Regions from separate parts of the Streptomyces sp. NPDC002133 genome, predicted to be linked through region 1. Evidence: riboswitches for the same ligand, from Rfam matches in the RefSeq annotation. Region 1 holds a riboswitch; the other holds the start of a gene.

Evidence for each region. Region 1 has a riboswitch for cyclic di-AMP ahead of ABT078_RS39160 (M23 family metallopeptidase). Riboswitches for the same ligand answer to the same signal wherever they lie in the genome.
Region 2: linked by a shared signal. The riboswitch ahead of ABT078_RS38950 (M23 family metallopeptidase) and the one ahead of ABT078_RS39160 (M23 family metallopeptidase) in region 1 are both predicted to bind cyclic di-AMP.

The regions. Positions count from the first base shown of each region.
Region 1 covers NZ_JBEOXF010000084.1:5,931-13,681, forward strand. Annotated here, with positions in the region: gene ABT078_RS39145 (TetR/AcrR family transcriptional regulator) at 1-122, shown strand, start outside; gene ABT078_RS39150 (carbohydrate kinase family protein) at 152-1,069, shown strand; gene ABT078_RS39155 (SGNH/GDSL hydrolase family protein) at 1,462-2,259, opposite strand; gene ABT078_RS39160 (M23 family metallopeptidase) at 2,435-3,427, opposite strand; cyclic di-AMP (ydaO/yuaA leader) riboswitch at 3,432-3,590, opposite strand; partial or broken gene ABT078_RS39165 (GH36 C-terminal domain-containing protein) at 3,922-4,420, opposite strand; gene ABT078_RS39170 (tyrosine-protein phosphatase) at 4,692-5,507, shown strand; gene ABT078_RS39175 (DUF6126 family protein) at 5,555-5,716, opposite strand; gene ABT078_RS39180 (helix-turn-helix domain-containing protein) at 5,713-6,330, opposite strand; gene ABT078_RS39185 (aspartate aminotransferase family protein) at 6,624-7,751, opposite strand, start outside.
Region 2 covers NZ_JBEOXF010000082.1:19,972-27,722, reverse strand. Annotated here, with positions in the region: gene ABT078_RS38960 (M16 family metallopeptidase) at 1-1,314, shown strand, start outside; gene ABT078_RS38955 (M16 family metallopeptidase) at 1,311-2,699, shown strand; cyclic di-AMP (ydaO/yuaA leader) riboswitch at 2,908-3,071, shown strand; gene ABT078_RS38950 (M23 family metallopeptidase) at 3,085-3,858, shown strand; gene ABT078_RS38945 (GntR family transcriptional regulator) at 4,044-4,727, shown strand; gene ABT078_RS38940 (HPr family phosphocarrier protein) at 4,875-5,156, opposite strand; gene ABT078_RS38935 (bifunctional acetate--CoA ligase family protein/GNAT family N-acetyltransferase) at 5,321-7,751, shown strand, end outside.

The DNA.
Region 1 (7,751 bases):
CGGTGCAGATGACGTCGTACGCGGGGTCGCTCAGCCGCGCCGCGATGCTGGAGTGGACGGACGAGGCCCTCGCCCGTGAACTGGGGCTCGACCGCCAAGCGCTGACACGACAGAGTGCGTAGCGCACCGAAGGCTCATGGGAGGGGAAGCGGTGTCCGCGCAACACGAGGACCGGCCGGAACTTGACGTCCTGGTGATCGGCGGCAGCGGGGTCGACACGGTCGTCCGCGTCGACTCGCTGCCGGTCCCGCTCGCGGACTCGGTCGGGGTACCCCCGATCACGGAGTGGCCGGGGCACACGGGAGGGAACGTGGCCCTCGGCTGCCGCTCCCTCGGACTCGACGTCAGATTCCTGGACTTCATCGGAGACGACGCACCGGGCCTGCAGGTCCGCGAACGACTCGCGGAGGGCGGTGTGGACTTCGCGCACCTGGTCTCTCCCGCCGGTACGCGACGTGCGGTGAACCTGGTCGACTCGGCGGGCCGCAGGATGTCCTTCTACGACGCGCGTGACGCCGTGGATCTGCGTATGCCGCGCGACTTCTACCTGCCGCATCTGCGACGGGCCCGGCACGTACATCTGTCGATCATGAACTTCGCCCGTTTTCTCTACGACGACATCGCCGAACTCGGTGTTCCCGTCTCCACCGACCTCCACGACTGGGACGGAGTGGACGACTACCACAAGGAGTTCGCACTCCGCTCCGACGTGGTCTTCCTCAGCGCGGCGGGGGCCGGTGAGCGGATCGCGTCGGTGATGCGGGAGATCCTGCGCGAAGGGCGGGCGGACACCGTGGTCGCGACGGCCGGAGCCGGCGGCTCGTATGTGATGACCCGCGAGGGCGGCCGCACACCACGTCCGGTCCCGGCCGTGGCGCCGCCCGCGCCGGTGGTGGACTCCAACGGCGCCGGGGACGCGTATGTGTGCGGCTTCCTCTACGGGCGGCTGGCCGGCCGTCCCGCTGCGGACTGTGCCCGGCTGGGCGCGGTGGCCGGGGCCCACGCCTGTACGGGCCGGGGCAGCTCGGCGCTGATCCGCCCCGAGGAACTGGCCGCGGCTCAGGTCTGACGCAGCAGTTCGTACACCGACGCGTCGAGCCCGAAGGTCCAGGCGACACCCTCCTTCGCGGTGCGCATGATCTAGCGATTCCCCCCGGTCGCGCATGATCTCTTCGCAGCGTCGAAGGATCCCGTCGGTGAACGGCCCGCGCCGTCGACCTTGGCCGGGACGCTTCTGGTTCTCGATGGGTGTAGACGACCGTACGGCCCCTGCGGACATAGGGGTTTGCCCCCCCAGCGCGGGGACATGGATGGATACGATCGCGCTCGTGAAGCTCGTGACGCAGGTGAAGCTGATGCCGGAGGCCGACCAGGCTGCCGCGCTGTCGGCGAGTGGACGGAGGAGCCCACCCAGCAGCCAGTTGGGCACTACCTCCAAGCCCGGTCCCTTTCAGGGCCGGGTCAAGTTGACAGTGGAAGCAGATCCGGACGCTTCGGCTCCACGTGATCACCGGAGGACTCGCCCCGCAGCCGCCTGCCGATCCACGGGACGAGGTACTCGCGCGCCCAGTGGATGTCGTCGCGCCGGACCTCGAGCGTGCCGCGCGGCGGCAGCGAGGGCCATGGCTGATCCGGGTCGACGGGGACGGAGAACCCGAGGACCTGGGCGGCGCGGAGCGCCACGCGCGTGTGTCCCTCGGGGGAGAGATGCAGCCGGTCGTCGTCCCAGGCGCGCCTGTCCTGGACGGACCTGAGCGACCAGAGGTCGAGGACCGGGCAGTCGTAGCGGTCGGCGATGGCGCGGACGTGCGCGGTGTACGTGGCGATCTTGCCGCGCAGATGGCGTAGCACGGGCACACCGCGGGTGTCGAAGCCGGTGGTCACCATGACGGTGCCGACGGCCGAGGTGAGGTCGGCGACGGCTCGTTCGAAGCGCTCGGCGACGTCGTCGGGGTCGGTGCCGGGCCGGATGATGTCGTTGCCGCCCGCGCAGAACGTCACCAGGTCGGGGGCGAGTTCCCTCGCGCGCGGGACCTGTTCCGCCACGATCTGATCGAGAAGGCGGCCGCGCACGGCGAGATTGGCGTAGCGGAAGGCGTGCTCCGGTGCGCGGTCGTCGAGCAGGACCGCCAAGCGATCCGCCCAGCCCATGAACTGACCCTCGGGTCCGGGGTCCCCGACGCCCTCGGTGAAGCTGTCACCGATCGCCGCGTACGACCCGAATGTTCTGTTTTCCGTTGATCTCGAATCGTCTGCCACGTCGAGACATCATTCACGGCGCTAAGTGACCTACGCCACCGTAGGGAGGTGTTGACGGGGCGTGAGATAGACCACCTGGTCAGTTTTCCGCTCGGCGGGAATACGGCCACATGCACGCCCGCCGCCCTCCGGGTCAGGTCGGAGGGCGGCGGACACTGCTGACGTTACGTCAGGTTCAGATCGAGACGCCGTACTGGCGCAGGTAGGCGAGCGGGTCCATGTCCGAGCCGTAGTCCGGGGTGGTGCGGATCTCGAAGTGCAGGTGCGGACCGGTGGAGTTGCCGGTGGAGCCGGAGAGGCCGATCTGCTGCCCGCCGGTGACGCTCTCGCCGGACGAGATGGAGAGCTGGGAGAGGTGGGCGTACTGCGAGTACGTGCCGTCGTCGTGCCGGATGACGACCTGGTTGCCGTACGCGCCGGCCCAGCCGGCCGAGACGACGGTGCCGGGGCCGACCGACTTGACGGAGGTGCCGGTGGGGGCTGCGAAGTCGACACCGGTGTGGTAGCCGCTGGACCACATGGCTCCGGCGGTGCGGTAGGCGGTGGTCATGCTCGCGTCGACCGGGGCGAAGTAGCCGGAGAAGTTGCTCTGCGCGGCGGGGGCAGGGGCGGCGGCAGCGGCAGCGGCGGGGGCCTGGGCGGCATCGGATCCGGATTCGGCGCGCGCCTGCGAGCGCTCGGCCTTCGCCGGAGCCTCGGCCCGCGCGTCGGCCTTGGCGGGCGCCTCGGCCTTCGACGCCTTCGCCTTCGCCTTCTCGTTGCCGGGGGCCTCGGCCGGAGCCTTCGCCTGGGCCTTGACGCCGAGCGTGAGCTTGAGACCCGGGTGGATGAGCGACGGGTTCTCGCCGACGGTCTCGCGGTTGTCCGCGTACAGCTTCTTCCAGCCGCCCCGGACGTCCTGCTCCACGGCGATCTTCGACAGGTAGTCACCGGACACGACCGTGTAGGTCTTGGCCGCCTTCCCCGTCTGGGCCGCCTGGGGGGCGGCGGCCTTGTGGGCGATGGTGGCGACGCGCTCGGGGGCGACGGTGGGCGCGGACGTGTCCGCGGCGTGCGCACCCGCGGCGCCGATCAGGGGGAGTGCGATGGCGGCACCACCCGTGCCCGCGGCGACGAATCCGCGCGAGATGGGGTTGGTCCTCGGACGACGATGCTTGCCCTTGGGCATGGCGAATTCCTCTCCGGCGCCTACGAGGTGAGCTGTCGGGTGCGGGCTGGAGACGCCCGGCCGCGAGGTGTGCGGCTTGACCCCTAGCCGTCCGGAACTCCGGTCGGCGTTCTACCTGGGTCCCCCGCTCCTGCCACGCGTGGGGGGTGGGTGCGTATTCCGGTCGGCGGCAGGATTAGGCGGTCCGACCGGATTGCGGCGAACTTAAGGGAGCCGGTCGACGGGAACAAGCCATCTCATTAACCCGGCATTCACCCGGGTTCCGACAACAGGGAATTCCCGGTCACCCTCCGTCGATTACGGATCTCTGATTGCCTTGCGGACAAAGGCAATTGATTGCGGGACACGACAACAGAACGTCACGAATATGATCCCGCTCACGCAACGAGGCCCATCCCCCTTACAACCGGGGCGTGTTCCACCAAAGGCCTCAATACGGACAGAAGCCACATTGAGTAGGCATCCCACTCGATGCACCCGTAAGGGCGGAAGGGTCAGATCCGGCCGGATCTGCGGCTCAGCCGGAGCACCACAGCGTCGCGGTCACCGCGCAGCCCCGTGTCCTTTCCGTGATGCAGCAGCACCGCACCCCGGTGGACGGTCTGCGTGTCCAGACACTCGTGAGCCGCCGCCGGGTCGAGCCCGCGCAGCCTGAGCGCGGGCGGCCGCTCCCCGTGGCTCTGCGCCTCGAGCCAGGCCAGGACGACGACCTCGTCGCCGCGCACGTACTGCACAGCGCTCAGCCCGCCCTCCGGCGGGCGCAGCCGGTGGAGCTCGCCGTGCTGCACGACCGGCCTGATCTTCTCAGAGGGGTCCACCCAGCCTTACTAGGGGTCCACCCAGCCGCGGGCCTCGGTCAGCTCGTCCTCTACTCCTACTCCACCGCGCGAGGTCGCCGCCGACGCCCAGCACCCCGGCCATCGCGTTGACGAAACGGAACCGCAGGGAGCTGATTCCGCCATTGAGCCGCACATTCGGGCTGCGGGGTCCCCAGTGCAGATGCAGCAGCTCGCCGCGGTCGGTGACGTGCAGCGCGTAGCTGCACGTACGCCCGGACAGAAGCCAGATGCGCCCCTCACCGACCGACTGGATCACCGCAACCCCCCAGATCTGCACAGACCCACACATCATCAGCGGGAACCGTCCCTGGAGGCAACGCTCTTGGCGCCGCAACCAAGATGATTGCCTGAGGAATCGATGTCGTAGGGTCGGGAGCGCGCCATCGTCGGCGAGCAGTGCCGACCGCAGACACGGAGGAGCCCCCGTGACGCAGCAGCTGCCCCAGACCCCGTCGACCGAACCCGAGCTCGCAGGCGTGCGCAACTTCAGGGACGTGGGCGGACTGCCTACCGTGGACGGGCGACGCGTGCAGTACGGACGGCTCTTCCGGAGCGGTCACCTCGCGCACGCCACCGAGAGCGACGCCACCTTCCTCGCCTCGCTCGGGCTCCACACGATCTTCGACTTCCGGAACGCTGCGGACCACAAGCTGGAGGGCCTCGACGTCGAGCTGCCCGGCGTGCGGAATGTCAACATCCCGCTCAGCGACCCTGCCGACGGCGCCGAGTTCTGGAAGATGGTCCGCGACGGCGACCTCGAACAGCTCAGGTCGATCCTCGCCGACGGCAAGGCGGCCGACCGGATGTCCGCCTCCTACCGCATGATCATCAAGGAGCGCACCGCGGAGCACAGCGGGGTGCTGCACGCGCTGGCGGACGACAGCGTCCCGGCACTGATGCACTGCGCGGCGGGCAAGGACCGCGCGGGACTGTCGATCGCCATCTCGTTGCTGGCGGTGGGCGTCGAGCGGGACGCCGTCGAGGCCGACTACCTCAAGTCCAACGACCCCCACCGCCGCTACAAGGTGCGCCGCAGCGACACCTCCCCCGCCGGGATGTCGCCCGAGGTCATGGAGCTGCTCAGCCCGCTCTTCGATGCCCGGGCCGACTATCTTGCGGCGGCTCTCGAGACGATCGAGGAGACCTGGGGCGGCACCGAGCGCTACTTCGCCGAGGGCCTCCGGATCTCGCCCGAGACGCGCGAGCGCCTGCGCGAGCGGCTGCTGGACGGCTCGGTCTGAGTCTCCCGGCCGAGTCTCCGGACCGGCTCTCCCGACCACGGTCGGGGTCACTCGGCCCCGGCGGTGAACAGCGGACGGAGGAAGGCCGCGAAGAGGTGGCCTGCCACCACATACGCGAAGAGCCGGACGATCAGCCGGACGGGGCACTTCTGCTCCTGGTTCGCCTCCCGGCTCGACGACGTCTTCCCCTGCCTGACGGGTCCCCTCAGGCGTGCGGGTGTGCGTGCGGGTCGGGGCTCTGCAGCAGGGTGTGGACGAAGAGCAGCTCGGCGCCGCCGTGTGTGGCGGCGGCGATCCGGTGCGGCGTGAGCGAGTCGAAATGGGCGCTGTCCCCGGGTTCGAGCTCGTGCACGGTGTCGCCGAGGCCGAGCCGCAGCCAGCCTTCGAGCACGTACAGCCACTCCTCGCCGGGATGGACCCGGACGAGGTCGCCCTGGCTCCCGTAGGGCACACGCAGGCGCAGGGCCTGCATGGCCCGCGCACGGCCACCGGCCTGCCGGTACGTCCAGCCGTCGGCCTCCGCCGGGCCCATCTCGCCGCCCCGGATGATCGCGTCGCGCTCCGGTGCCGACTCGCCGAGGAGGTCGGAAACCGTCGTACCGTAGGCCCTGGCGAGGGCGAGGAGCATGGGCAGCGACGGTTGCCGGTTGCCGGTCTCCAGCCGGGAGAGATGGGCGGGCGAGAGGCCCGCCCGCTGGGCCGCGGCCTCCAGGGTGAGGCCGCGGCGGCGGCGCAGCTCCCGCAGCCGGGGCGCGACGTCGGGCAGCTCGTCCGCCGGCTGCCCGGCCGGCCCGCCTGCCTGGTGTCCGCTGGGAAGGCTCATGCCTCTATTGCGCCAGTAATTTTCCTCTAAGGCAAATTCATTACCCCTTAGGCAAAGGGCTGGGAGGCCCGCTTGCGCCGCCGCTCAGGCGGCGGGGCGCGGGTGCGCCCCCGCCCCACCCGCTGCTGCCGCTGCTGCCCGCGCCCGGACGCCTCGCCTCGAGGGGCGTGGCCCGCGACGCGGCGGCCGGATCGGGGACGGCGTTCCTGCTGCGGGAGCCGGCGGCGGCAGCCGGGCCGCCCGAAGCGCCCGGCCGGGAGCGGGCCGCCGCCGCCGAGGACGGCCCGCGAGGCTCAGCGGTTGGCGACGGCCTGCTTCACGAGCGTCTTGCCGAAGTCCCACATCAGCCCATTGCCGCCGTGCGCGTCGTCCATCACGGCCGTGAAGGCCGCGACGAAACGGTCGACGTCCGCCTCTTCGATGATCAGTGGCGGAATGAGCTTGATCACTTCCAGGTGGTCGCCGGAGACCTGGGTGAGGATGCGGTGCTTCTGCAGCAGCGGTACGACCACCATCTGCGCGAAGAGTCCCTTGCGGGCAGTCTGCAACATGGTCCAGCGGCTGCGCAGCTTCAGGGACGACGGCCTGCCGAACTCGATCCCGACCATCAGCCCGCGCCCGCGGACCTCCCGCAGCAGCTCGTAGCGGTCGACGAGCGCCGCGAGCCGCGTTCGCAGCAGATCCCCGGTCGCCCGTGCGTTGGCGACCACCTGCTCGTCCTCGATCACGGAGAGGACGGCGAGCCCGGCGGCCATCGCCTGCGCGTTGGAGCCGAAGCTGGCCGAGTGCACCAGCACCCGGTCCATCGACGAGTAAACCTTCTTGAAGATCCAGTCCTTGCCGAGGGTCGCGCCGACGGGCACATAGCCGCCCGAGAGCGCCTTCGCGACACACACCAGATCGGGCTCGACGCCGTCCTCGTGCTGGTACGCGTAGAAGTCGCCGGTCCTGCCGAGGCCGGTCTGCACCTCGTCGGCGATGAGCAGCGCCTTGTGGCGGTGCAGCAGCTCCTGGGCCGCGCGGAGGAATCCGGGCGGGGCCTCGTGCACGCCCTTGCCCTGAATGGGCTCCACGACGAAGCCCGCCACATCGCCGTGCTTCAGCTCGCGCTCCAGTGCGGCGAGATCGCCGAGCCCGATCGCGGTGTCGGGCAGCAGCGGGGCGAAGCCGTCGCGGAAGCCCGCCTCTCCGTTGACCGAGAGCGAGCCGGTGGTGAGCCCGTGGAAGGCGTGGGCGCAGTACAGGATCCGGGGCTTCCCGGTCGCGTACCGGGCGAACTTGAGGGCCGTCTCGACCGCCTCCGTACCGCTGTTCCCGAAGAAGATCCGGTCCAGGTGCGGGCTGTGGGCCAGGAGTTTCTCGGCGAGGAGTCCGGGCAGCGGTGCGCAGTCGAAACGGGTGAGGTCGGCGAGCGAGGCGTC
Region 2 (7,751 bases), on a different contig from region 1:
GGCGGCCTGACAGCAACCGAGCACCGCCTGGCCAACGGTCTGCGCGTGGTGCTCTCCGAGGACCACCTGACCCCGGTCGCCGCGGTCTGCCTCTGGTACGACGTCGGCTCGCGCCACGAGGTCAAGGGGCGTACGGGCCTGGCTCACCTCTTCGAGCACCTGATGTTCCAGGGCTCCGCGCAGGTGCCGGGAAACGGACACTTCGAGCTGGTCCAGGGAGCCGGCGGCTCGCTCAACGGCACCACCAGCTTCGAGCGCACCAACTACTTCGAGACCATGCCCGCCCACCAGCTGGAGCTCGCGCTCTGGCTGGAGGCCGACCGCATGGGCTCGCTGCTCGCCGCGCTCGACGACGAGTCCATGGAGAACCAGCGGGACGTCGTCAAGAACGAGCGCCGCCAGCGCTACGACAACGTTCCGTACGGTACGGCCTTCGAGAAGCTGACCGCCCTCGCCTACCCGGACGGACACCCCTACCACCACACCCCGATCGGCTCGATGGCCGACCTGGACGCCGCGACGCTGGAGGACGCGCGGAGCTTCTTCCGGACGTACTACGCGCCGAACAACGCGGTGCTGTCGGTCGTCGGCGACATCGACCCGGAGCAGACCCTCGCCTGGATCGAGAAGTACTTCGGCTCCATCCCGATGCACGACGGCAAGCAGCCGCCGCGTGACGGCACCCTGCCCGACATCATCGGCGAGCAGCTGCGCGAGGTCGTGGAGGAGGAGGTTCCGGCCCGCGCCCTGATGGCCGCCTACCGCTTGCCGCAGGACGGCACACGCGAGTGCGACGCCGCCGACCTGGCGCTGACCGTCCTCGGCGGCGGTGAGTCGTCCCGGCTGCACAACCGTCTGGTGCGCCACGACCGCACGGCCGTCGCCGCGGGCTTCGGCCTGCTGCGGCTCGCCGGTGCGCCCTCGCTCGGCTGGCTGGACGTGAAGACGTCCGGCGGGGTCGAGGTGCCCGACATCGAGTCCGCCGTCGACGACGAGCTGGAGCGGTTCGCCGCCGAGGGCCCGACGCCCGAGGAGATGGAGCGCGCCCAGGCACAGCTGGAGCGCGAGTGGCTGGACCGGCTCGGTACGGTCGCGGGCCGCGCCGACGAACTCTGCCGGTACGCCGTGCTGTTCGGCGACCCCCAGCTGGCGCTCAGCGCCGTGTCGCGGGTCCTCGACGTCACCGCCGAGGAGGTCAGGGCCGTCGCCCAGGCCCGGCTGCGCCCGGACAACCGGGCGGTTCTGGTGTACGAGCCCGTCCAGTCCGCCGAGGACACCGAGGACAACGACGACGAGGAGGGGGCGGACCAGTGACCGACGCTGCCGTGACCATGGAATTCCACCCGCAGCCGCAGGCGGGCGAGGCCAGGCCGTGGGCCTTCCCCGCCCCCGAGCGCGGTGTGCTCGACAACGGGCTGACCGTCCTGCGCTGCCACCGCCCCGGCCAGCAGGTCGTGGCCGTCGAGATCTTCCTCGTCGCCCCGCTGGACGCCGAGCCCGAGGGCCTCGACGGTGTAGCCACGATCATGGCCCGGGCGCTCTCCGAGGGCACCGACAAGCACACTGCGGAGGAGTTCGCCGCGGAGCTGGAGCGCTGCGGCGCCACCCTGGACTCGCACGCCGACCACCCCGGCGTCCGCGTCTCCCTCGAGGTGCCGGTCTCCCGCCTCCTCAAGGCGCTCGGCCTGCTCGCCGAGGCCCTGCGTGCGCCGCTCTTCGCCGACAGCGAGGTCGAGCGGCTCGTACGGAACCGGCTGGACGAGATCCCGCACGAGACCGCCAACCCGGCCCGCCGCGCCGCCAAGGAGCTGTCCAAACAGCTCTTCCCGGCGTCCTCCCGGATGTCCCGGCCCCGCCAGGGCAGCGAGGAGACCGTGGAGCGCATCGACTCCGCGGCCGTGCGGGCCTTCTACGAGGGCCATGTCCGGCCCGCGTCCGCCACCGCCGTGATCGTCGGCGACCTCACCGGTGTCGATGTGGATGCCGTGCTCGCCGACACCCTCGGCGCCTGGACCGGTGGCGCGGCCGAGAGCCGTCCCATGCCGTCGATCACCGCCGACGACAGGGGCCGCGTCGTCATCGTCGACCGCCCCGGCGCGGTGCAGACGCAGCTGCTCATCGGCCGTATCGGCCCGGACCGCCACGACCGCGTCTGGCCGGCCCAGGTCCTCGGCACGTACTGCCTGGGCGGCACCCTCACCTCCCGTCTCGACCGCGTCCTGCGCGAGGAGAAGGGGTACACGTACGGCGTGCGGGCCTTCGCCCAGGTCCTGCGCTCCTCCGCCGACGGCACGGGCGCGGCCACGCTCGCCATCAGCGGCTCCGTCGACACCCCGCACACCGGCCCGGCGCTGGACGACCTCTGGAAGGTGCTGCGCACCCTCGCCGCGGAGGGCCTCACCGACGCCGAGCGCGACATCGCCGTGCAGAACCTGGTGGGTGTGGCCCCGCTGAAGTACGAGACCGCCGCGTCGGTCGCGGGCACGCTCGCCGACCAGGTCGAGCAGCACCTGCCGGACGACTACCAGGCGCAGCTGTACACGCGCCTGGCCCGCACCGGCACGGTCGAGGCGACGGCCGCGGTCGTCAACGCCTTCCCGGTGGACAGGCTCGTCACCGTCCTCGTGGGCGACGCGGCCGAGATCGAGGAGCCGGTCAGGGCGCTGGGCATCGGTGAAGTGACTGTTGTCACGGGCTGATTGACCGCCGGTCGGTTCCGGCGCACCCGGAGGGCCCCGTTGGCATCGTGCCAACGGGGCCCTCCCGTATGTCCGTTTTATTGGAGAGGCTGCCTGTCTGGCCTGTGGCATGCACAACAAATCTCCGTGTCCGTTTGGTGATTGAAAGATGTCCGGCTTAGCGTCTTCTGCGCTGTCCGCCGGTTGCACCAGCCGCACCAGCGGCATCGGACAGCCATCGCCGAGTCCCCGTCGGGCGCGAGCCTGGGGAGCCGGGGACCCACATGTCCCCTGGGGTGAATCGGACGCCTTCGCACTCGTGCGGAGGGGCCCGTAGGAGACCTTCCTGCTCCGAACCCGTCAGCTAACCCGGTAGGCGAGAAGGAAGGAAAGGATCAGCCACTACATGGCGTTCACCCGTGCCACCGGGAAGCATCGTGGTCCGAGCCGGCTGACGCGCAAGCGCGCGGGCATCGCCGGAGCCGCTGCCCTCGCCACCACCGGCGTCATCGGAGGCCTCGCCTCCCCGGCGCTCGCCGCCGACACGGAAAGCCCGTCCTTCGAGGACACCGGCCTCACCCAGGCCGTCGCCGCCGGCACCACCCTCGCCGAGCAGATCGACGCCCAGGCCGCGGCCCAGCAGTACGAGGCCGATCTGGCCGCCGCCCGCGCGAAGGCCGAGGCTGAGGCGAAGCGCAAGGCGGAGGCCCGCGTCAAGGCGGCCCGCGAGGCCAAGGAGCGCGCCGCCCGCGAGGCCGAGCGCAAGCGCCTGATGTCCTACACGCTCCCGGTCGCCGCCTCCCACGTCAGCACGGCCTACCAGGCGGGCGGCTCGGTCTGGTCCTCCGGCAGCCACACCGGCGTCGACTTCCATGCCCCGTCCGGCACTCCGGTCGTCGCCGTCGGCATGGGTACGGTCGTGGAGGCCGGCTGGGGCGGTGCGTACGGCAACAACATCGTGATCAAGATGAAGGACGGCACGTACACCCAGTACGGCCACCTGTCGTCGATCGGCGTCTCGGTCGGCCAGACCGTCACCCCGGGCCAGCGGATCGGCCTGTCCGGGTCCACCGGCAACTCGTCCGGCCCGCACCTCCACTTCGAGGCCCGCACGAGCCCCGACTACGGCTCGGACATCGACCCGGTCGCGTATCTGCGCGGCCACGGCGTGAGCGTCTGACGCCCGCCTCCGCAGCCGTGGGCCCCGGCCCGGTCATGGCGACCGGCCGGGGCTTTCGGCGTATTCAGGCCAAAAGATATCCATGGATTCCGGCAGGCCATCGGAAATTCCGGCCGGCTGCAATAGAGTCACCGAACAGACATCGCTCGACTGGGTTTCGCGCGGATTAAAGGCGGAGGTTCGGTATGCGCATTCCTGCGCGCTCGGTATGCACGGCGATCCGCGACGACATCGTCTCCGGTGTCTTCGAGCGCGGCAGCCGGCTCACCGAGGAGCAGTTGGCACGCCGCTACGGCGTCTCCCGGGTCCCGGTGCGCGAAGCGCTGCGGACCCTGGAGTCCGAGGGCTTCGTCGTCACCCGCAGACATGCGGGAGCGTGCGTCGCCGAGCCCACCGAGCAGGAGGCCGCCGACCTGCTGGAGATCCGGATGCTGCTGGAGCCGCTGGGCGCCGCACGGGCCGCGCAGCGGCGCACGGAAGCCCACCTCAAAGTGCTGCGCGGCCTGGTCAGGCTCGGCCAGGAGCGGGCGCGCCGGGGCCAGGGCGAGGATCTGCGGTCGCTCGGAGGCTGGTTCCACGAGACCCTCGCGCAGGCCTCCGGCAGCCCCGGACTCATCGCGCTCCTCACCCAGCTCCGGCACAAGGTCGCCTGGATGTACGCCGTCGAGCAGCCCGCTCGGCCGGTGGAGTCCTGGGCCGAGCACGGTGCGATCGTGGACGCGGTGTCACGCGGCGACGCGGAGCGGGCGCGGGCGCTCACCGCGATGCACGCCGAGCGGATGGCGGGGGCGCACAGGCTGCGCATCACGACGCGCGGGACGGTGAGGACTTCGCAACACGCCGTAAACACGGCGAGCGTCCGCAATTAACAGAAGCGCCGTATACAAAGAGGGGATATTTGAAAGTGGCAGAGCCGCTGACCGAAATTCCCGGTTGCTGCGGCTCCGCCGTTTCTATTTATTTGTCATTCCCTGCCGGGGCGGGTGCAAGGTCCTTTCCCGGGGCGGGACCAGCGGTCAGACGGTCTCGGGGAGCTCCTCGAGACCCTCGGCGACCAGCTTCGCGAGACGGTCGAGCGCGGCGTCCGCGCCGTCCGCGTCCGAGGCGAGGACGATCTCCTGGCCGCCCTCCGCGCCCAGGCCGAGCACCGCGAGCATCGAGGCGGCGTTGACGGGGGTGCCGTCGGCCTTGGCGATCGTCACCGGGACGCCGGAGGCCGTGGCGGCACGGACGAAGATGGAAGCGGGGCGGGCGTGGAGGCCCTCGGCCCAGCCGACAGTGACGCGGCGCTCAGCCATGGTGGTGCCCTTCAAGTCCTAAGCGGTTGTCTAGACCAGTCTCTCATGTGTGGTGCAGTGCTCGGCAACGGCCGTCGGCCGGCGTCCGGGCCACGCGCGGGTGCCCTCAGACTGCACCCGCCTCCCGGGCTTCGCGACCGGTGCCCGAGCCGTACTCTTTCCCCATGCAGACCCCGTCGGATCACGCCTACCCCGACCATTGGGAAGCCGACGTGGTGCTGCGTGACGGTGGCACTGCGCGCATCAGGCCCATCACCACCGAGGACGCCGAGCGGCTCGTCAGCTTCTACGAGCAGGTCTCGGACGAGTCCAAGTACTACCGCTTCTTCGCGCCGTACCCCCGGCTCTCCGCGAAGGACGTGCACCGATTCACGCACCACGACTACGTGGACCGGGTCGGTCTCGCCGCGACGGTGGGCGGCGAGTTCATCGCGACCGTCCGTTTCGACCGGATCGACGCCAACGGGAGGCCGGCGTCCAAGCCCGCCGACGAGGCGGAGGTCGCCTTCCTGGTGCAGGACGCACACCAGGGGAGGGGCGTCGCCTCCGCGCTCCTCGAGCACATTGCAGCGGTCGCGCGGGAGCGGGGAATCAGGCGGTTCGCGGCCGAGGTGCTGCCCGCGAACAACAAGATGATCAAGGTCTTCACGGACGCCGGATACACACAGAAGCGCAGCTTCGAGGAAGGCTCCGTCCATCTGACGCTGGACCTGGAGCCGACGGCCGAGTCGCTCGCCGTGCAGCGCGCCCGTGAACAGCGCGCCGAGGCGCGGTCCGTGCAGCGGCTGCTCGCGCCCAGGTCGGTGGCGGTGATCGGAGCAGGGCGGGCGCCGGGCGGGGTGGGCCGTACCGTGCTGCGCAATCTGCTCGACTCCGGCTACACCGGGCGTGCGTACGCGGTGAACCGGAATCTCGCACCTGACGTGCGCGAGCTGGACGGCGTCCCCGCGTACCGCTCGGTCGCGGAGATCGTCGCGGAGACCGGGGAGCCCGTCGATCTCGCCGTCGTCGCCGTACCGGCCGAAAGGGTGCCTGAGACCGTCGCCGACTGCGGCGAGCACGGGGTGCAGGGTCTGGTCGTGCTGGCCGCGGGATACGCCGAGAGCGGGGCGGAGGGGCGGGAGCGGCAGCGCGAACTGGTGCGCCAGGCACGTTCGTACGGGATGCGGATCATCGGGCCGAACGCCTTCGGGATCATCAACACCTCGGAGGCTGTACGGCTCAACGCGTCGCTCGCGCCCGAGTCGCCGGCGCGCGGCCGGATCGGGCTGTTCACCCAGTCGGGTGCGATCGGCATAGCGCTGCTGTCGGGGCTGCACCGACGGGGCGCCGGGCTGTCCTCCTTCATCTCGGCGGGGAACCGGGCGGACGTGTCCGGGAACGACTTCCTGCAGTACTGGTACGAGGACCAGGACACCGACGTCGTCCTGCTGTACCTCGAATCGATCGGGAACCCGCGGAAGTTCACACGTCTCGCGCGGCGTACCGCGGCGGTCAAGCCCGTCGTGGTCGTCAAGGGCGCCCGGCACAGCGGGAGCGCGCCGCCCGGACACGCGGTGCCGACGACGCGGGTGCCGTACGCGACCGTGTCCGAGCTGCTCGCGCAGGCGGGCGTCATCCGCGTCGACACGGTCACGGAGCTCGTCGACGCGGGCCTGCTGCTCGCGGGACAGCCGCTGCCGGCGGGGCCGCGCGTCGCCATCCTCGGCAACTCCGAGTCCCTCGGCCTCCTCACCTACGACGCCTGCCTGACGGAGGGGCTGCGCCCGCTGCCGCCGCGCGACCTGACGACGGCGGCGACACCGGACGACTTCCGGGCGGCGCTCGGCGAGGCCCTGCGGGACGACGCGTGCGACGCGGTCGTCGTCAACGCGATCCCCTGGGTGGGCGACGGCGGGGTCACCGAGTCCGGCGACGGTGAGGTCCTCGCGACGGCCCTCCGCGCGGCAGCGGCGACGGGACCGGCCAAGCCGGTCCTCGTCGTCCACGTCGAACTCGGCGGCCTGGCGGACGCCCTCGCCGCGGCGGCCGGCTCCGGCCCGCAGCGCCGCGCCTCCGCGGCCGACCCGGTTGTGCCGACTCGGGATCCGGGGTCGCGCCCTCGGCCTCCCGTCGACGGCGCGCCCTCGCCCGCATCGCCCTCAGGCGGGCTGCGCCCGGCCCTCGGCCCGAACTCGGCGGCCCCGGGCGGCCCCGGCGGCCGCGGTCCTGCTGCCGCCGGCCATGCGGCGTCCGGCCTTCCGGGCAGCGCCGCGTCCCCGGGCTCCGGCAGGGTGCACAGCGGTGACGGTGGTGCCGAGACCGAGACCGAGACCGAGACCGAGACCGAGACCGAGACCGAGACCGAGACCGAGGCCGGGGACGGAGGCCGGCCGGCCGCGCACGGTCCGGCACAGGCCGGGGCCGGGGGGCCGGACGCCTCGTCGGGGCGTCCCGTGTCCGCGACGCGGATCCCCGCGTTCCCCGCCGCCGAGCGGGCCGTGCGGGCGCTCGGCGAGGTCGTGCGGTACGCGCAGTGGCGGCGGGAGGCCGCCGAGCCCGGGAAGGTGCCGGAGTACGAGGACATCGACGAGGGCGGGGCCGCCGCGCTGGTGG